One region of the Comamonas sp. C24C genome, then DNA from elsewhere that is predicted to be linked to it. Evidence: predicted binding sites of a transcription regulator. Region 1 holds the regulator's gene; each other region holds the start of a gene.

What was found. The regulator sigma-54, encoded in region 1, starts transcription at its own class of promoters, with help from an activator protein. The targets are predictions, from matches to a motif close to TGGCANGNAANCTGCTTT.
Region 2: the regulator sigma-54 is predicted to act here: its motif matches at 4,277-4,294, upstream of hmpA (NO-inducible flavohemoprotein).
Region 3: the regulator sigma-54 is predicted to act here: its motif matches at 5,070-5,087, upstream of ACLBXN_RS16970 (ammonium transporter).

What each region holds. Positions count from the first base shown of each region.
Region 1 covers NZ_JBKFBC010000005.1:19,683-26,674, reverse strand. The annotation lists gene ACLBXN_RS10695 (aspartyl/asparaginyl beta-hydroxylase domain-containing protein) at 1-833, shown strand, start outside; gene ACLBXN_RS10690 (hypothetical protein) at 1,327-1,893, shown strand; gene ACLBXN_RS10685 (YfaP family protein) at 1,937-3,211, shown strand; gene ACLBXN_RS10680 (RNA polymerase factor sigma-54) at 3,293-4,894, opposite strand; gene lptB (LPS export ABC transporter ATP-binding protein) at 5,040-5,822, opposite strand; gene lptA (lipopolysaccharide transport periplasmic protein LptA) at 5,819-6,475, opposite strand; gene ACLBXN_RS10665 (thiol:disulfide interchange protein DsbA/DsbL) at 6,607-6,992, opposite strand, start outside.
Region 2 covers NZ_JBKFBC010000005.1:175,533-182,524, reverse strand. The annotation lists gene ACLBXN_RS11505 (ligand-gated channel protein) at 1-605, opposite strand, end outside; gene ACLBXN_RS11500 (DUF445 domain-containing protein) at 966-2,291, opposite strand; gene ACLBXN_RS11495 (DUF3297 family protein) at 2,444-2,689, shown strand; gene hmpA (NO-inducible flavohemoprotein) at 3,044-4,228, opposite strand; gene norR (nitric oxide reductase transcriptional regulator NorR) at 4,388-5,974, shown strand; gene ACLBXN_RS11480 (FKBP-type peptidyl-prolyl cis-trans isomerase) at 5,975-6,385, opposite strand; gene ACLBXN_RS11475 (aminotransferase class V-fold PLP-dependent enzyme) at 6,475-6,992, opposite strand, start outside.
Region 3 covers NZ_JBKFBC010000009.1:105,836-112,827, reverse strand. The annotation lists gene metH (methionine synthase) at 1-1,094, shown strand, start outside; gene ACLBXN_RS16985 (GntR family transcriptional regulator) at 1,177-1,863, opposite strand; gene ACLBXN_RS16980 (C4-dicarboxylate transporter DctA) at 1,875-3,215, opposite strand; gene cls (cardiolipin synthase) at 3,463-4,914, opposite strand; gene ACLBXN_RS16970 (ammonium transporter) at 5,124-6,356, shown strand; gene ACLBXN_RS16965 (hypothetical protein) at 6,383-6,703, shown strand; gene ACLBXN_RS16960 (glycerophosphodiester phosphodiesterase family protein) at 6,798-6,992, opposite strand, start outside.

The DNA of each region.
Region 1 (6,992 bases):
AGCAATTGTTTGACCACTCCACGTTCACAGCGCCGTTCAACGTCTTCATGCTGATGTTCAGCAAGGTGCCGCGCACGCCCTATCTGCCCACCAGCACCTTCCCCGAGCTGGCGCCGCTGCAGGCCAACTGGCGCGAGATCCGCGAGGAAGCCGTCAATCTGCAAAAGAACATGCAGATCAAGGCCGCCGCCAACAACGACGACGCAGGCTTCAACTCCTTCTTCAAGACCGGCTGGAAGCGCTTCTACCTCAAGTGGTACGGCGACGCCCACCCCTCGGCCATGGAGCTGTGCCCCAAGACCACGGCCCTGGTGAAGTCGATTCCCAGCGTCAAGGCCGCCATGTTTGCCGAGCTGCCGCCCGGCGCCAAGCTCAATCTGCACCGCGACCCCTACGCGGGCTCGCTGCGCTATCACCTGGCCGTGCTGGCCCCCAACGACGACCGCTGCATGATCGAGGTCGACGGCCAGCCCTATAGCTGGCGCGAAGGCGAAGGCGTGATCTTCGACGAGACCTTTATGCACTGGGCAGAGAACCGCAGCGAAGGCAACCGCATCGTGCTGTTCTGCGATGTGGAGCGCCCCATGACCAATGGCTTTGCGCAATGGCTCAACCACTGGCTGGGCAAGAATGTGGTGGCCGCCGCCAGCTCGCCCAACAACGAAGGCGACCCGCGCGGCATGATCAGCAAGCTGTTCAAGATCTCGTTCTATGCGGGCAAGTACCGCCGCGCCTTCCGCGACTGGAACCCGACCTTCTACAAGATCCTCAAGTTCGGACTGATGATCGGTGTGCTGGTCTGGTTTATCTGGTGGTTGATTCCGTCCCGATAAGCCTGCCCTGAAGGCAAAGCCCCAAAAAGCCGCTGACGCATGTCCAGCGGCTTTTTTTCGCCTCCTTGGCGGACCGTCTCAAACCCCTCTCCCATGAAGCGTGCTTATTCCGGTCCTGAGGAGCGCAATACGCATTTCAATGCCTGGACAGTTATCTGCCATGCAATATCCGTCACTACAAAAACAAATCAGAATCAAAATAAATAGTGACGGTTTACAAAATATGGCATTAAAAACATTTACTCACTCTCAAAGAGCCTTTAAAGCAAAAAAACAATTGTCAGCCCGGCATGGATATTGATTAATCGTAAACCTCTCTCACTTCAATTAAAGGGTTTACCCTTAATAATGGATATTTCTTAAAAGAGGCCGATAGAATTTTTTCACCTGTTAAGAATCACAGGAATAGGTCTTTTACCAAATAGCAGTAGGGAGTGATATTTATGCATTATCAATCACGAAAGTTTTTAACCATCCACCGAGGAGAGCGACAGTGCTGAAAAACATAAAAATGCTATTGATTGCATCCCTCGTGGGATCAATCGTTGCCTGCGGGGGCGGCGATGGTGACAGCAACGGAGGAGGAGGTGGCGGCGGCACTCCGCCAGGCCCTGGCGTGACTCAAACTCCTGCTGAAAAAATAGCGGAACTTGAGTCGTCCGGAGAAATTCCCAAGTTGGAACGTGGCCCTGATATCAGCGGACCCGACAGCAATACCAGCGGTATACGCGACGATATCGAATCACTGCTGGCCGCCGAATATACCGGCGCCCGACTCGCCGCCGCGATGCAAACCGCAAGAGCCTTTCAAAAGGCCTTGCTCGTCGACACCGAGGACATCAATGCGGTCAAGGCCATCAGCAAAGAGATTTCACGAGGCATCAACTGCATATATTCCCAATTTGATGGTGCCGATGGCTCCAAGCAGCCGGCCCGGGTCGCGCAAGAGCTGGAATCGATGACGACCAATACCAAGGACCGTTTATTGGCATATCTGAAATACAACAAGGCACTTGATGGAACGTCCTCCGCTTTGCCAGAGGGAGATACCTGTGAATAAGATTCTCAAAAAATGCACATGCATTTTTCTGTCATTCATTGTCGTGAGCACCCCGCTCACCGGTGGCGCCCAAGTCGTCAACCCCGATACGAATCTGTGCCGGGAAACGGGGATCGCCTTTGCCTTTCTGAACGGTGTCCAAACCACCGAATCGCAGGCCAATCGAGCCCTGCAGGAGCTCAAGCGCATTCACGGCCAGACCGCCCCCGGCGGCGATCAGATCAAGTATGAAACCCTGTACAACTATTCGAACGGCTTCGAGGATTTCGTCGAAACCTTCGAGCAGCGCCTGCAGGAGCAGGAAGGCTTGCTGGCAGGCCGGTACGAGCTCTTCTTCGAGGCCCTGAATGGTGGCGGCTCATGGTGGAGCAGCATCGTCAACACTGTGTCGGCAGCGACCGGATTGCTCACGGGATTCGTTGACTGGTACAAGTCGGCAGCCATCAGCCAGCTCACCTCCTTGCTGGGCAATCCGCCGACGCTTGCCAACTATATGGAGCATCAATCGCGCATCGACAACTGGATTCTCGAAGGCAAGAAGATTCTCTTTGTCGCCCACTCTCAGGGCAATCTGTTTGCGAACGCTGCGTATGCCTATGCGGCACCGAAATCCGCTGCAGGCTCGGTGAAGGTGGTGCATATTGCGCCGGCATCGCCCACGCTCAACGGGGAACACACCCTGGCGGATCTGGATCTCGTCATCAATGGCCTGAGAGCCGTGGGCACGGTGGCCAGCATCACGGACAGCATTCCCGGCTATCTGCTGCGCCCCGCCGGTATGAATGGCGAGAAAGACCTGCTCGGTCATGGCTTGATCGAGATTTACATCAACCCGGGCCTGGAGATCTCCAACCGCGTGAAGAGCCACATCACGACCGCACTGTCGACACTCGTGGCTCCGCCTGCGCAAGCGACATCCGGCTTTTTCACCACCACCCTGACATGGGACGGCAGCGGTGACGTCGACCTGCACACCTATGAGCCATCAGGCTCGCACGTCTACTACCGCAACATGCGCGGCGCCAGCGGCTATCTCGATGTAGACAATACCGTCGCCTACGGACCCGAGCATTACTATGCATCCTGCGATTCGGCAAGGCTGCAGGAAGGTACCTATCGAGTCGCCATCGCCAACTACGCCAGAGCCGCCGGCAGAACCGCCACGGTACAGGTCGCATCCTGGGATGACGGCGTGCTGGGCACCAAGTCGGTCACCCTGGGCGCAGCCACCGGCGACAACCCGGTCTACGCCATGTTCAATGTCGTGGTGAGCAAGAACGCCCAGAACGGCAAGTACTCCGCAACCCTCACCCCCTGAGCGACGACGCACATCCAGCCCGAGGCAAACGGTCTTCACCAGGCCGCTTGCCTTTTTTGCTCCTAGCCGCGCGGCGATTCGCTACAGCGCCTTGCGCAGCGTGGTCGTGGGTATCTTGAGCTGCTCGCGGTATTTGGCGACGGTGCGGCGCGCACACTCAATGCCCTGCTCCTTGAGCATGTCGGCCAGCTTGGCGTCTGACAGCGGCTTTCTGGCATCTTCGGCATCGACAAACTGTTTGATCAGCGCACGCACGGCCGTGCTGGAGGCACTGCCGCCGGTTTCCGTGCCCAGGCCCGAACCGAAGAAATACTTGAGTTCGAAAGTACCTTGGGGCGTGGCCATGTACTTGGCCGTGGTCACGCGGCTGATGGTGGATTCGTGCAGGCCCAGCGTGTCGGCGATATCGCGCAGCACCAGCGGGCGCATGGCCAGCTCGCCATGCACAAAGAAGTTCTTCTGCCGCTCCACGATGGCTTCGGAAACACGCAAGATGGTGTCGAAGCGCTGCTGGATGTTCTTGATGAACCAGCGCGCCTCCTGCAGCTGCTGTTGCAGCGCCGCATGACCGTCACTGTTCTTGTGGCGACGCAGCACTCCGGCATAGATGTCGTGCACGCGCAGACGCGGCATGACCTCGGGATTGAGTTGCACGGAAAAGTCCGCCCGGCCCGAGCCGGAGCGCACCGGGCGCACGATGACATCGGGCACCACGATATGGCGCTCCACGTCCACAAAGCGCCGCCCCGGACGCGGCTCCAGTCTGGCGATCAGGGCCATGGCCTCGCGCAGCTGTTCCTCGCGCGCGCCGCACAGGCTGGTGAGCTTGCGCAGATCGCGCCGCGCCAGCAAGTCCATGGGCTGGGCACAGATGGCCTGCGCCAGCAGCAGCCGGCTCATATGCGCCTCGGTCGTACCCTCGTCCTCGGCCGTGCGGATCAGATCGCGCAGCTGCAGTTGCAGGCACTCGGCCAGATCGCGCGCGCCTACGCCCACCGGCTCCAGGCTTTGCAGCAGCTTCAGCGCAATGGCAAAGTGCTGCTCCAGCTCCTCGCGCTCTTCCAGGTCGTCGCCGGCCAGACTCTGCGCCAGCTCCTGCAGGGAATCCTCGAGATAGCCGTCGTCGCTGAGCGACTCGATGAGAAAGCGCAGCGCCGCCGTGTCTGCCGCGCCCAGATGCAGGCTCAGTGCCTGACGATGGAGAAAGTCGGTCAGGCTCTGGTGCTCGCGCGCCAGATCGATGGCATCGGTTTCGTCATCGCCGTCGCGGTTACGTGTGGAGCTGCTGGCCGAGGGCGTATCCCACTCGCTGCTGGATTCACCGCCCCATTCCCCGTCCTGGCCGTCCATGCCGTCGGCCTCCCAGTTCAGCGTTTCCGGGGTTTCGGGGCTCGGCGTTTCCGCTACTGTTTCAGTAGCTAATTGCGCTTGTGATGCCTCTTTTTCAGAATGAATACTATCTGAAACACTGTATTCACTGGCGCTAGCAGCTACATCTACAGGAGCATCTCCCGCAGTTTCGGCCTCATCGCCCGCACGCTCCAGAAAAGGGTTGTCGACCAGCATCTGCTCGACTTCCTGCGCCAGCTCCAGAGTGGAGAGCTGCAGCAGCTGAATCGATTGCTGCAGCTGCGGCGTCAGCGATAAATGCTGCGAAACGCGTAGCGAGAGACCTGGCTTCATCGAGGCGCGGCTCCCAGACAATCATTGCAAACGCGCGCAGTGCTATGGGTTTGCCGCCGGGCCGCCCCAAGGCAAACCCCGGCGCAGCCGGTCAGGGCCCCTTCCGGGGGCAGCGACCACACAAAGTGAGGGAGCGTGGGGGTCATCACATCCTGAAATGTTCGCCCAGATAGACGCGGCGCACATCGGCGTTCTCCACGATCTCCTCGGGCGTGCCTTCGGCCAGCACATGGCCGTCGCTGATGATGAAAGCGTGGTCGCAGATGCCCAGCGTCTCGCGCACGTTGTGGTCGGTAATCAGCACGCCGATGCCGCGCTCCTTGAGGAAGCCGATGATGCGCTGGATCTCGATCACCGCAATCGGGTCGATACCGGCAAACGGCTCGTCAAGCAGGATGAAGCGCGGCTGCGTGGCCAGGGCACGCGCGATTTCCACGCGCCGGCGTTCGCCGCCGGACAGCGCCAGCGCCGGTGACTGGCGCAGATGCTCGACGCGCAGCTCCTGCAGCAGGCCGGTGAGGCGCTTTTCGATCTCGTCGCGTGTCAGAGCCTTGCCCTGCTCGTCCTTTTGCAGCTCCAGCACGGCGCGCACATTGTCTTCCACGCTGAGCTTGCGGAAGATGGAGGCTTCCTGGGGCAGATAGGACAGGCCCAAGCGCGAACGCTGGTGAATCGGCATGCCGCCCACCGGCTGGCCGTCGATGAAGATCTCGCCACCGTCGCTGCGCACCAGGCCCACGATCATGTAGAACGATGTGGTCTTGCCCGCACCGTTGGGGCCGAGCAGACCGACCACCTCGCCTTTTTGCACGGACAGCGACACATCCTTGACCACTTTGCGGCTGCCATAGGACTTGGCCAGATGCTTGGCCTCCAGGCGGCTGTCGGACTCGCCGCTGCGGCTGCTGGAGAAGGTCGGATCGCTCATTTCTTCTCGTCGGCTTTCTCGCCGCCCAGCGTCATGCTCGGGCGCAGCTGGGTGGCAGGTGTGGCGGGCTTGGGCTGTGCGCCCGGCGTACCGTCCTTGGGCGCCATGATGGCGCGCACGCGACCGCCCTGACCCACGGAGGAGCTAGGCAGGCCGCCGCTAGTCTTCTGACCATCGACGGTATAGACGTCGGTGATGTTGTTGTAGACGATGATGGAGCCCGTGACCTGGTCGCTGAGCTGGCCGCCACGGTAGCGGCGCATCTCGCCACGGCGGATGAACTTGACGATATCGGCCTTGCCGTCGTATTCGATGACTTCGCCTTCGCCTTCGATGAACTCTTCGGGCTGGCCGGCCACGGTGTCGCGCTTCTGACGGAAGAAGGCACGCTTGCCGGGCTCGGCCTTGATCACCCCGTACTGATAGCCCTCGGCATCCTGACGCACATCAAGCTGGGCGCCGCGCAGAACGATGGAACCCTTGGTCATCACCACATTGCCGGTGAAGACGCTGGTCTGCTGCAGCTCGTCGTGACGCAGCGCATCCGCCTCGATATTCATGGGCTTGGCGCTGTCGGCCTTTTCGGCATGGACAATGCCGGTCGCTGCTGCCAGGGCGCAGGCCAGCGCAAGAGGTAGGAGTGTTTTTTTCATGGAAGGCACGTTTCTTGCATCCATTGTAGTCATTCCCTTTTTGCAACTTGCGTAAAAAACCACCCACAAAAAAGCCCGCGCTACGGCGGGCTTGCTGGGCATCAAACGTCGTTGGCGTCCGAAACCTTGCGTCAGGCCTTGCGGCTGGAGGCGATCAGCGCATTGACCACGCGCAGCACATTGTCCATATTGCCGGCCTTGGTGCCGTCCGTGTAATAGCGGCCGGCCACGCCCATGGCGGGCACGCCTTCCACGTCGTACTCGTTTTGCAGCTGGGTGGCCTTGCGCACCTGGTTGGCCACAGTGAAGGAGTTGTAGACCTCCTTGAACTTGGCCAGATCCACGCCCTGCTTGCCGATCCAGTCAAAGATGGCCTCATCGTTCTTGAGCGGGTTGCGGTCCACGTGAATGGTACGGAACACCTTGGCGTTCAGCTGGGGCAGCAGGTTCATGCCTTCCAGTGCGTAGTACAGCTTTTGCTGGGGCACGAAAGAGGCATTGAAGGCCACGGGCACCT
Region 2 (6,992 bases), 160 kb from region 1:
AGCGTGGCTTCGGTGCGGATGGAGCCCATCCACTCCTTGGCCACCTTACGCGTGATGATGTTGATCACGCCGCCCATGGCGTCCGAGCCGTAGAGCGAGGACATGGGGCCGCGCACCACCTCGATGCGCTCGATCGCCTCCAGCGGCGGCACCCAGCTCTGGTCGGTGCCGGTGGAGCCGTTGGCCTGGGTTTCGCGGGTATTGGTGCGCTTGCCGTCCACCAGGATCAGGGTGTAGTTCACGCCCATGCCACGCAGGCTGATGTCGTTGGAATTGTTGTCCGAAGGCACCAGATTCACGCCGGGCACATCGCGCAGCGCATCATGCAGATTGTTGTAGCTGCCTTTTTCCAGTTCTTCGCGCGTGATGACGGAAATCGATGCCGGCGCATCCTTGATCTCCTGCTCGAAGCCCGAGGCCGTCACCACCACCGTCTCCAGCGATTTTTCCTGCGCCGCGGTCAGCCCGTGGGTCAGCAGGCCGGCAGCCGCCAGCGCCATGCCCAGCATGGGGCGCAGCGACCGGCGGACGGTGATCAGAGGACGGGAAGATGAAGAGGCGCAGGCCGTGGCGAAGCCTGCAGCAGCGGCTGCATGAATTTGCATGATGAGTTCGGAAAAAAAGGCACATCGACCAGGCAAGGCTGCGCCCCATGGTCAGGGCCACGGAAAGCAGGTGCCGGTCAGCGAAGCATTCGCGCTGTTGGAGTGATGAAGAAGGCAATCACGATCTGCGCATGAGATCGTCCTGGCTGAACCATGCGGCGGGGCATGGCGGCATGCGGCCATTCGATGGGCATGCCTGGCTGAGTCAAAGATTGCAGCAAGGTCTTCTTGTTGCGAATAATTCTCATTGTAACCGCAACCAACAGGCCTTCCAAAGAATTTTTACTGTTAAGTACTTTGGCATGACCTCAAACCGGCATCGCCCGGCAGCGGCATGTGCGGTCTGGCCGTGAAAAGGCCTTAGCCCAGCCAGGCCAGCATGCTGCGCCACAGGGCAGCGGCATGCGAGATCAGAAACAGCAGCAAGCCGATGGCCCCGCCCACCAGCGTGCCGTTGATGCGTATGTACTGCAGGTCCTTGCCGATATGCGCCTCGATCAGCGTGGCCAGCTGCTCGGCATCCCAGCGCTGCACCGTGTCGGCAATATGGCGGGCGATGAACTGCGAGACATCGGGCGCCAGCGTCGTCGCCCAGCGCTTGAGGCGCTCGTTCATGGAACTGCGCAGTGCCTCGTCATGCGCCAGCGCCTGGCCCAACCAGCGCCCCATCACGGCGGCGCGGCGCGCCATGGCCGAATTCTCGTCGGCCAGATCGCGCTCCAGCCGGGCGCGCCAGCCGGCCCATAGCTCGCGCAGGTAGACGGCCAGCTTCTCGTCATGCAGCAGATAGTTGCGCAGCTTTTCCACACGCTCGGCGTAGACGGGGTCGTTCTGCAGACCGTCGATCAGGCGCTGTATCGAGTTGTCGAAGGCCTGGCGCAAACGGTGGCCGGGGTTCTGGGCCACGTCCTGCAGCAAGCTGTCGAGAGCGCTGGCAATCACGCTGGCGCCCTTGTCGCTGAGCCAGTCCGTGGGCAGCATTTTTTCCTTGATCGGGTGCTCGCGCTTGAGCCAGACCACGATGGTCTGCGCGATCATCACATGCGTCTGCTCCTGGCGCAGCACGCGGCTGATGCGCGCCAGCACATCGTCGAGCACCTCCTGGTGGCGCCCGCCCGCCGTCAGCCCCGACAGCAGCGAGGCCGCCGCACGCGACAGATCCACATGCTGCATCACGGCCTTGAGCGACTGGGTCAGAAACTTCTCGACCTGCTTGTCCTGCACCATCTCCAGCGCGGCCAGTGCCAGCCGCGCCACCTGCTTGCCCAGCAGCTGGCTGTTGGCGGGAGCCGTCAGCCAGTCCGCCAGCGCCTGGGCCGGATTGTTGCGCTCGATCAGCGCCACCAGCGAGGGTGCGTCGAGAAACTTGTCGCGCACGAACGTGGCCAGGTTGTTCCCTATGCGATCCTTGTTGCGCGGGATGATGGCCGTGTGCCGCCCCACCAGCGGCAGCGGAATATGGCGAAACAGCGCAGAGACCGCAAACCAGTCGGCCAGTGCCCCCACCATGGCGGCCTCGCAGATGGCCCGCAGGCACACCAGCCACAGCGGCACAGCCTGGCCCTCCAGTCCCCAGCGCGAGCCCGCCAGCGCCGTGGCGATGAAGCCGGCCGTCACCAGCAGCAGCAAAATCAGCGGCAGCCGCTTGGCGCGCTGCAGGGACAGGCGTTGTTCTTCGGTGAGCATGGCGCAAGCATAGGCGAGTCGGGCCGCCACGCCTATGCCTTCGGCCCCGATGGCCGCGCATGGCCTGCGCTGCGCCATTGCAGCGACAGGCGGCAGGCTTTTGCAATTGCACCGAAAATAGCGCTCCTGTATTCCCTGACTCTCGAGAAATCATGACCGAAGCCACCCGCCCCGAACTGCCCGACCGTCTGTCCGTTGACCCTCGCAGCCCCCACCATGTGGCCTCCGTGTTCGAGCACGACATCGGCATCCGCTTCAACGGCAAGGATCGCTTTGACGTCGAGGAATACTGCGTCAGCGAAGGCTGGGTCAAGGTGCCCGCCGGCAAGACCCTGGACCGCAAGGGCAAGCCCCTGCTGATCAAGCTCAAGGGCACGGTCGAAGCGTATTACCGATAACCCCCTGAGCCGCTACGCGGCTTCCCCCCGAGGGGGACGGCAGCCTCGCTGCGGGGCGGCCCTTGCTCGCTGCCTCCGGCCTGGGCCGCGCACGGTTCACGAGTCAGCTATCAAATAAAAGAGCTGCTTGCACTTTCTACATATGATTTTCAATGAAAAAACACCTTGAAACTCTTGTATATCAAGCGCAAGAAGCTCTTTTTTAATGAGCATCCATTTGTTTGCAGGTCACAGCGCTCAAAACCGGCGCGCCCCAAAGCGAGGGACACCGAGCAAGGGCCGCCCCGCAGCGACGGTGTCGTCCCCCTCCCCTAGCGCGCAGCGCGTAGAGAGAGGGGGAAGCGGCAAAGCCGCTCAGGGGGTAGTCAGCGCTTCCGCCGGACCGAAGAACTCGTAATGCACCTGGGCGTCGGGCACGCCCAGCTCGCGCAGCGACTGCTTGACGCTGCGCATGAAGCCGCGCGGGCCCAGGAAGTAGACATCGGCATCGCGCGACTCGGGCAGCCACTGGGCCAGTCGCTCGGTGCTCAGCAGGCCCTGGGCATCGACCTCGTCGCCCGCGTCCGCCTGGTCGTAGCAATAGCGGCGCGTGAGCTGCTCGTGGCGGCTGGCCAGCGCGTCGATCTTCTCGCGAAAGGCATGCACGCCGCGATCGCGCGCGCAGTGGATGAAGGTGATCTCGCGACCCGTGGGCAGCGCCGCCTGCAGCATGGGCAGCGTGGGCGTGATGCCTACTCCGCCGCTGATCAGCACCAGGGGCCTGGCGCCGGCCTGCAAGGTGAAATGGCCAGCGGGCGGGAACAGCTCCAGCGTGTCGCCCACTTGTAGCTGGTCGTGCAGATGGTTGGAGACCTTGCCGCCGGCCTCGCGCTTGACGCTGATGCGATAGCTCCTGCCGTTGGCAGGTGCCGACAGCGAATAGTTGCGGCGCTGCTCCAGGCCGTCGACCACCACGCGCAGGCCGATGTACTGGCCGGGCTGGTGGGCAATCACCGCGCCGCCGTCCACGGGTTCCAGATAGAAGGACGTGATCTCAGCGCTTTCGGCCTCTTTGCGCACCAGCTTGAAGGCGCGCGCACCGCGCCAGCCGCCTTCGGCTGCCGCCGTCTGCTCGTACACGCTGCGCTCGGCCGCGATCAGGATATCGGCCAGCTGTTGATAGGCCGCCGCCCAGGCTGCGATCACCTCGTCCGTGGCAATCTCGGCGCCCAGCACTTCGCGAATGGCACGCAGCAGGCAGGCACCCACGATGGGGTAATGCTCGGCCTGCACCTGCAGCGCCACATGCTTGTTGATGATTTGCGCGGGCAGATTGCCCAGGTTTTCCAGGCGGTCGATGTTCTTGGCATACATCAGCACGCTGTGCGCCAGAGCACGCGGCTGGGCACCGCTTTGCTGGTGCGCCTGGTTGAACAGCGGGCGCACCTCGGGGTATTCGCCCAGCATGGTCTGGTAGAAATGCGTGATCAGCGCCTCGCCGCCGGTTTCCAGCAGCGGCACGGTGGCCTTGACGATCTCGCGTTGACGTTCGGTAAGCATGCAAATCTCCTGGTTGCTGCCTTGCCAGCTGCAAGGCTTGTACCAGTGAGTGCAAGCAGCGTGCCAGCCTCAATACCACTGCAAAACAATGGCTTGCGGAAATATGCGTCAATATGACATTGCTCAATTGATGTCTTATTGACACCAAACGCTGTCGTTATGACAACCTCCCACATTCTCAACGCTGTCAGCCCGCTGATCGCCGATCTGGCCCAGGACCTGCCCGAGCGCGAACGCCTGCGCCGCCTGCTGGCCGCGCTGCGCAATCTGCTGCCCGCCGATGCCGTCGCCCTGCTGAAGCTGGAAGGCGAATGGCTGCGCCCCATGGCGATCGACGGCCTGATGCCGGACACGCTGGGCAGACGCTTTCGCCTGGCCGAGCACCCGCGCTTTGCCCAGTTGCTGGCGGCCGGCCAGGCCATGCGCTTCGAGCCCGACAGCCCCCTGCCCGACCCCTATGACGGGCTGGTAGCGCACAAGGGCCAGGCCATCAACGAGCTGCATGTGCATGACTGCATGGGCTGCGTGCTGCAGCTGGGCGGCCTGCCCTGGGGCCTGCTGACGCTGGACGCAATGGAGCCGGGCCGCTTTGCCGACCCTGCGGCGCTGGCCATGCTGCAGGCCTTCAGCAATCTGGCTGCAGCCACCGTGGCCACTGCCGAGCGCGTGCAGCAGCTGTCGCAACTCGCGCGCGGTGCCACCGGCTCGACTAGTCCAGCCGCGCCGCCGGAGCGCGGACTGCAGGGCGCAAGCCCCGTCATGCGCCAGCTGCAGAAAGACATTGCCCTGGTCGCCGCCAGCGATCTGTGCGTACTCATCACCGGCGAAACCGGCACCGGCAAGGAACTGGTGGCCCAGGCCGTGCATGCGCAGTCGGGCCGGGCCGGCAAGCCCATGATCAGCATCAACTGCGCGGCCCTGCCCGACAACCTGGTCGAGAGCGAGCTGTTCGGCCATGTGCGCGGTGCCTTCACGGGAGCGCTGAGCGAGCGCAGCGGCAAGTTCGAGCAGGCGCATCAGGGCACGCTGTTTCTGGACGAGGTCGGCGAACTCTCGCTGCCCGTGCAGGCCAAGCTGCTGCGCGTGCTGCAAAGCGGCCAGCTGCAGCGCCTGGGTTCGGACCGGGAGCATCATGTGGATGTGCGCGTGATCGCCGCAACCAACCGCGACTTGGCTGCGGAAGTCGGCGCCGGGCGCATGCGCGCGGACTTCTATCACCGCCTCAACGTCTATCCGCTCAACGTGCCGCCGCTGCGCGAGCGCGACAGCGATGTGCTGCAGCTGGCGGGCTATTTCCTCGAGGAGAACCGCTCCAGGCTCAGGCTGGGCGGCCTGCGCCTGGATGCGGCCGCACAGGCAGCCTTGCTCAATCGCGGCTGGCCCGGCAATGTGCGCGAGCTTGAGCACTGCATCAGCCGTGCCGTGCTCAGGGCCCTGAGCCGCCATGATGGCAGCGCCAGCCGCGCCGGTGCCAGGTTGCGCATCGTGACGCTGGGGGTTGCCGATCTCTGGGAGCGGACCGAGGCAGCTGCCACCGAACAGACTGCAGCCGCCAGCGACCCGGCCACACCGGCAGCGGCGCCCGAGGCCGGCCTGCGCGCCGCCGTCAGCGCCTATGAGCGCCAGCTGGTCAGCGCCAGCCTGGCCCGCCACCGGGGCAGCTGGGCCGCTGCAGCGCGCGAGCTGCAGCTCGATCGCGCCAATCTGCAGCGCCTGGCCAAGCGGCTGGAGATAGACAGGCCTTGATCAGCGGCCCTGGATGCCCAGCAGCTCCACGTCGAAGTTCAGCGTGGCATTGGGCGGTACGGCACGGCCCGCGCCGCGTGAGCCGTAGGCAATGGCCGGCGGGCAGGTGAACTTGGCCTTGCCGCCGACCTTCATCTTCTGCACGCCCTCGGTCCAGCAGGGGATCACGCCATTGAGCGGGAACTCGATGGGTTGCTTGCGGGCGTAAGAGCTGTCGAACTCCTTGCCGGTATCGGGGAAGTAGCCGCGATAGTGCACCTTGACGGTGTCAGTCGCCTTGGGGCTGGGGCCCGTGCCTTCGACCTGGCTTTCATAGACCAGCCCGCTGGCGGTGGTGACCGGCGCAGCATGAACCGCTGCGCCAGCACCCATGGCCCATACAAGCCCGATCACGGTGATTGCTTTTTTCATATCGGATGCGCTGAATGAACAAAACCCGACTTTAGTACGAAGTCGGGTCGGAAAAATGTCACGGCAGCCATGCTGCCGGCTGCATTGACTCAGATCAGGGCAATGCCGATATCGTCCAGCGCCTTGGACAGATGCGCCACGGAGCGATCCGAGTCATGCCATTTGTCCAGGCCGAACAGGCCGATGCGGAAGGTCTTGAAGTCCGGGCCTTCATCGCATTGCAGCGGCACGCCCGAAGCGGTCTGCAGGCCGACCTTGAGAAAGGCGCGACCGCTCTGGATTTCCGTGTCCGTGGTGTAGCTCACGACCACGCCGGGAGCCTTGTAGCCCTCGGCGGCCACGCTGGGAAAGCCGCGCGACTGCAGCAGCCCGCGCACCTTGCGCCCCAGCTCCATCTGTTCTTCGCGCACCTTGGCAAAGCCGTACTCGCGCGTCTCCAGCATCACGTCGCGCAGGCGCAGCAGCGCATCCGTGGGCATGGTGGTGTGATAGGCATGCTGGCCTTTTTCGTAACCCTCGGCAATCTGCATCCACTTCTTCAGATCGCAGGAGAAGCTGGAGCTTTGCGTGTGCTCTATGGCTTCGCGGGCACGAGCCGAGAGCATGA
Region 3 (6,992 bases), on a different contig from region 1:
GCGTGGCGCAGAGCCTGCTGGGCGAAGGCAAGCAGGCCTATCTGGACGAGCTGAGCGCCGACTACGACAAGGTGCGCACCCAGCATGCCAACAAGAAGAAGACGCCGCTGTGGACGCTGGAGCAGGCCCGCGCCAATGCTGCCGTGGTGAACCATGCCCCCGTGGTGCCGCGCACCCTGGGCCGTCGCGTGTTCAATAACTTCGACCTGGCCGAAATTGCCCAGTACATCGATTGGGGCCCGTTCTTTCAGACCTGGGATCTGGCGGGTCCCTACCCGGCCATCCTCGACGATGAGGTCGTGGGCGTGGAAGCGCGCAAGGTGCTGGCCGATGCCAAGCTCATGCTGCAGAAGATCATCGACGGCCGCTGGCTGCAGGCCAATGGCGTGATGGGCCTGTTCCCGGCCAATCGCGTGGGCGACGACATCGTGTTCTACACCGACGAATCGCGCAGCCAGGTGCTGACCACCTGGTACGGCATGCGCCAGCAGACCGAAAAGCAGGCCGTGGACGGCCCGGATGGACGGCCTGTGATGCGCCCCAGCCGCTGCCTGGCCGATTTTGTGGCCACCAAGGAGTCGGGCATTGCCGACTATGCCGGCCTGTTTGCCGTGACAGCCGGTATCGGCGCCGAAAAGAAGGACAAGGAATTCGAAGCTGCGCTGGACGACTACAGCGGCATCATGTTCAAGGCCCTGGCCGACCGCCTGGCCGAAGCCTTTGCCGAATGCCTGCACCAGCGCGTGCGCAAGGATCTGTGGGGCTATGCCGAAGACGAGGACCTGAGCAACGAGGAACTCATCAAGGAAGCCTACAAGGGCATTCGCCCCGCGCCCGGCTACCCTGCCTGCCCCGATCACACGGCCAAGATCGACCTGTTCAAGGCGCTGCAGGCCGATGAGATCGGCATGACGCTGACCGAGAGCCTGGCCATGAACCCGGCATCCAGCGTGAGCGGCTTCTACATCGGCAATCCCGAGGCCAGCTACTTCAACGTGGGCCAGATCGGCGAAGACCAGCTCGCCGACATGGCTCAGCGACGTGCGATGGATATCGAGGAGCTGCGCCGCTATCTGGCGCCAAATCTGGGCTGAACCCGCTTCACAGGCATGCTTTGCGAATGAAAAAAGCCAGGGACGACCCTGGCTTTTGGGTTTGGAGTGCGCCGCTCAGGGGCTACTTCTTGAGCACAGGTGCGAGCGTGGCACGCAGTCGGTCACCGGGCTCCTCGGTCCCGGTTGCACGGATTTCCAGCGAACGCTCCACCATGCCTATATGTTCCAGCAGCAGCGCCTTGGCACCCTCGGTGTCGCCGCGTTCCAGGGCGGCCACGATGCGTTCGTGCTCGGCGCAGGATTGGCTGGCGCTGTGCGTGGACTGATAGAGCGTGGCCGCCAGGGTGGTGCGTGCCGTCAGATCACGCAGCGTGTCGGCCAGCAGCCGGTGGCCCATCTGTTCGGCCAGGCAGACATGGAAATCCGCAAGCAGGAAGGAGCGCGTAGCGCTGTCCGCACCGGCGATGGCTTTCTGCTCCTGGGCGATATGGCGGCGCAGCCTGGTGATGACGCGCTGCAGCGGCTTGCCAGCTTCCTGCAAGATGCCGGTCTCGATGATCCGCCGGGCAGAGAACGCGTCCATAGCCTCGGCAGCAGAGGGTTGGACCACGTACCAGCCCCTGCGGGCCTGGACCTGGACAAAGCCGCGAGCCTGCAGCTGCATCAGCGCTTCGCGCACCACGGTGCGGCTGACGTCGAAGTTGTTGGCCAGCTCCTGCTCTCCCAGTCGTTCGCCGGGTGCCAGTTTCTGGGCCAGGATGGCTTCGACGACGCGTTCCGCGATGTGCTGGGGAGAGGCAGGAGTCATTGCTGGCTTTATTAATGGCTGGACTGAGGGATGGGGACTATGGCAGGCGGCACCATAGCAGATGCAGGCTCTTCGTTCTCGGTCCGTGGCTCAGCTCTGCCGTCAAGTACCGCATGGGCACGTTCGCGGTCGATGTCGCCTTCCCAGGCGGCGATGGCCACGGTGGCCACGCAGTTGCCGATCAGATTGCCCAGAGCGCGTGCAATGCCTATGAACCAGTCCACCGACAGTACCAGCACCAGGCCGATCGCAGGGATGGCGGGGATGGCATGCAGGGTGGCGGCCAGCACCACGATGGCCGAGCCCGGTACGCCGTGCGCACCCTTGGAGGTCACCAGCGCGATGGCCAGGATGGTCAGCAGGTCGGACATGCTGATCGGGGTGTTGGTGGCCTGGGCGATGAAGACCGCTGCCAGTGTGATGTAGATGGAGAACGCGTCCAGGTTGAACGAATAGCCGGTGGGAATCACCAGGCCCACGGTGGAGTCGCGCACACCCATGTTGCGCAGCTTGGCCATGATCTGGGGCAGCACGCTGTCAGAGGAGGTGGTCGCGAAGACGATGGTCAGTTCCTCGCGCAGATAGCGCAGCAGCTTGATCAGGCTGAAGCCCGACAGGCGCATCACCAGGCCCAGCACCACGAAGACGAAGATCAGCACCGAAACGTAGAACAGCGCCACCAGCATGCCCAGCTGCTTGAGCGAGCCTATGCCGTACTGGCCCACGGTGAAGGAGATGGCACCCAGCACGCCCAGCGGTGCCAGCTTGATGATGATGCCCATGACCTTGAACAGGGCCATGGACAAGGTGTCCACCAGCTCGGAAACGGGCTTGCCGCGCTCACCCAGCATGGTCAGCGCGCAGCCGAACAGCACGGCGAACAGCAGCACCTGCAGGACGTCGCCCTTGGCGAAGGCTTCCACCACGGTGGTGGGAATGAGCTTCATCAAGAAATCCACCGTGCCGCCGCTGGTCAGCTTGTCGGCATTGCTGGCGTAGGCCGCCATGGCCGAGGCGTCGAGCTTGCTGGTGTCCACGTTCATGCCCACACCGGGCTCGAAGACAAAGGCCAGCACCAGGCCCATGCCCAGGGCGATGGTGGTCAGCACCTCGAAATAGATCAGGGCCTTGACGCCCACGCGACCGACGCGCTTGAGGTCGCCCGCGCCGGCAATGCCGTGCACGACCACGCAGAACACCAGTATGGGAATGATCATCTTGATGAGCTTGATGAAGCCATCACCCAGGGGTTTGAGTTTCACGGCCCATTCAGGGGCCAGTAGTCCGGCGAGCACACCCAGTATGAGTGCGATCACCACCTGTCCGAACAGTGATCTGACAAAGCGGCGCATAGTCGTCTTTCGCAAGTTGTGGAATCTTGTATGCAAGTTGACTGCAACTTGCATACAAGAATGTAGGCAAGCGAAAGGCGTGCCAGCAGAGGGTATTCCTGCAGATTTCCGTAATTTCGAAGAGGGTCAGCCCTGACTTTCATGCATGAAATCGGGGTGGTTGTCCGTCCTGGTGCGAGATCGGCAGCCTGTGTGCACGTGCGTGGTGCGCGGGCGGTGAGCATGCCCAAAGTTTGGGCACCAGGGTCTACAGCAGAGGGCTCAGGGCACCCAGCAGGTTGTCCCAGATGCGTTTCCACCAGCGGGTGGCACGCACCTGTTCCAGCGTCACTGCATCGGACTCGCGCAGATAGCTTTGCTGGCGCTGACGGATGGCCTCGGTGATGGCTTCGTCATGCAGCAGCACATTGTTCTCGAAGTTCAGGTCAAAGCTGCGCAGATCCAGATTCGTGGAGCCGATCAGGCTGACCGAGCCGTCCAGGCACAGGGTCTTGGCATGCAGCAGGCCGGGGCGGAATTCGTGGATATGGACGCCGGCACTCAGCAGCCGCCAGTAGTGGCTGCGGCTGACGGCACCGACTATCCAGGAGTCATTGCGGGCGGGCAGGATCAGCGTGACCTGCACCTGACGCAGCGCTGCGGCGCACAAGGCATCGAGCACCGTGCTGTCGGGCACGAAGTAGGGGGTGGAGATCACGACCTCGCGCTGCGCGCAGGCCAGCAGGCTGGCAACCAGCTGGGGTGTTGAGCGTGCTCTTTCCGTCGGCCCTTCGGCAATCGCAACGGCATGGAAGCCGTCGTCAGCGGCAGCACCGGCCTCGGCCTCGGCCTCTATTGCCGGTGGTGCAAAGCTCGCATCGGACTGCGCCCAGTCGCTGGCAAAGGCCTGCTGCATCTGCATGACCACGGGTCCCTGCAGGCGCAGCATGATGTCCACCCAGGGTGCATAGCGAGCCTTGATGTGAAAGCCCTCGTCGGCGCAATTCTGGCTGCCGCAATAGTTGATCCTGCCGTCTATGAGCGTGATCTTGCGGTGGTTGCGCAGGTCGATGCGGCTGGTCAGCATGACCTTGAGCAGATTGCTGATGGGCAGGGCAATCGCCAGGTGCACGCCGGCCTGCCGCATCTGCTGCCACAGTGGCGAGCGCGTCAGTGCGCGCGATCCCAGTCCGTCGACCATGGCACGGCAGGTCACGCCGCGCTGCGCGGCGCGTATCAGGGCATGGGCCATATCGGTGCCGGTGCCGTCGTCCAGCCAGATGTAGTACAGCACATTGATCTCGTGGCGTGCGGCATCCATGTCGGCCAGCATCTGCGCCCGGGCATGCGCGCCATCGCGCATCAGCTCGGCCCTGTGGCCGGGCCGCGGCACAAAGCCGTTGATGGACGAGGCATAGCGAAAGGCCGGCAGCCATTGACCGGGAATGGTCGGCAGTGCCTGCGGGCTGCGGTCGGCATCGGTAGCGGCGCTGCTGTGGGGCTGGCAGAACTCGCGCACATTGAGTCTTCTGCGGCCTGGTACGCGGCCCAGGGCTACCTCGCCAAAAAGGTAGTACAGCAGGCAGCTCAGATAGGGCAGCAGCACGATGACCATGAGCCAGGCCAGGCGCACGTCGGGCCGCATGTCCCGGCGCAGCAGGATACGCAGGCCGAAACCGGTGATCAGCAATACATGAAGAGTCAGCAGCAGCCAGGTCATGAATCAGTGCAGCAACGATGGACCTTGTCGAGCATAACGGGCTCAGGCCCAAGCACAAGCTGCAAGCCCTGATTCATATGCAACGAGCTTGAACTCATTGATGAAAAAGCGCGGACTGCTATCAGTAATGCAGCGACAGAAGATAGACATGGCACTGGCATGGAACCTGCTTCCTTTTCTTGTCAAAGCAAACAAGCAGGGGGGAGTGCATGGAAATGGTGCCATTGACTGCCATCGACAAGGCAGATACCGGTTGGGTCATGGTTGCGTCGGCGCTGGTCTTGCTGATGACCTTGCCGGGCATCGCCCTGTTCTATGCGGGGCTGGTGCGTCGCAAGAATGTGGTCAACACCATGGTGGCCGTGTTCGCGGTGGCCTGTGTGGTGACCCTGACCTGGTTCGGCCTCGGCTACTCGCTCGCGTTTACTGCCGATTCTCCCTGGCTTGGCAATCTGGGGCGCGCCTGGTTTGCCTCATTGCACTTTGATGGCCGGCGCAGCGTGATCTCGGTCAGCCACCTGGCGCCGCATCTGCCCGAGGCTGCCTATGCCCTGTTCCAGGCCGCATTCGCCATCATCACCACCTCGCTGATCGTGGGGGCCGTGGTAGAGCGCATGCGCTTTGCGGCCCTGCTGGTGTTTGCCGCGCTGTGGAGCGTGGTGGTCTATGCCCCGGTGGCGCACTGGGTGTGGGAGAGCGGCGGCTGGCTGAACCAGCTCGGCGCACTGGACTTTGCCGGCGGTGCCGTGGTGCATGTGAACGCGGGTGTGGCGGCGCTGGTCTGTGCCTTCATGATGGGGCGCAGGCGTGGCTATGGCACCGAGCCCTTCGAGCCGCACAGCCTGGGCTGGACGGCCATGGGCACGGCGTTGCTGCTGTTCGGCTGGTTCGGCTTCAACGCCGGATCGGCCCTGTCCGCCGACGGGCGTGCAGCGCTGGCCTTTGTGGTCACGCTGGTGGCGGCCTCGGCCGCGGGACTGGCATGGATGGTGGTGGAGTGGCTTGTGCGCGGCGCACCGACCTTGTTGGGCCTGCTCTCGGGCATGGTGGGCGGACTGGTGGCTATCACCCCGGCTGCGGGCTTTGTGCAGGTGGGCAGTGCGGTGTGGATAGGCCTGATTGCGGGCGCTGTCTGCTTCTGGGGCGCAACCTGGCTCAAGCGCCGGCTGGGGGCCGACGACTCGCTCGATGTCTTCGGCGTGCACGGCGTGGGCGGCATTGCCGGTTCCATCCTCACGGCGGTGTTTGCCGATCCCCTGATCGCGGGCACAGGCGCCACGGTGCTGAATCAGCTGATTGCCGTGGCAGCGGTGGCTGCCTACAGCGCCGCAGCCACGGCCGGGGTGTTGGTGCTGATCCGTCTGCTGATGCCGTTGCGGGTGGATGCCGTGCAGGAAATGGAAGGCCTGGATATCAGCCTGCATCTGGAGCGTCAGCACTAGTGATCCATCAAAGACAGGAGCGGTGTATGGAGGACAGCGAGCGAGTGGCAGTGGCCGCACATCTGCATGTGGTGTTGCGCCGCAAGACAGGCCGGGTGACCGATACCGAATGGATGGCCTGCAACCAGGCCTATGCACAGGCCATGGTGGCTTTTGCGCTGGAGCATGCGCGAGAGCAACAGGACGAAGAGCTGGCGCGCCTGGCCCGGCGCCTGCAGGACAGCTGGAGCGGCGACAAGCCTCGGCATGCGGCGCCGGCCGAGACCGCACAGAGCGATAGCTCGGTCACCACCAAGGCCGCCGAGATACTGCGCACCTCGGCACGCTATATCGGCGGGCTGCGCTGAGGCACAAGCCGGATCACAGCCTGGCGTCACGGATCACAATGCCTGTGGGCCGTGGCAGTCCGCCGCCGCAGGCTGCGGCGGCAACGAGCCTGGCCTATTGCTTTTTCAGCTCGGCAATATAGGCATCGCGGGCCTTCACGCCATCGGCCGTGAAGTCGGTGAATACGCCGTCAATGCCCAGACGGTAGTAAGCCAGATATTCCTGCAGCGGGTCGCCCTTGAAGATGCCCGCGAGCCGGCTGGCCTCGCTGCGGAAGGTGAAGCTGTGCACCACCAGACCGGCCTTGTG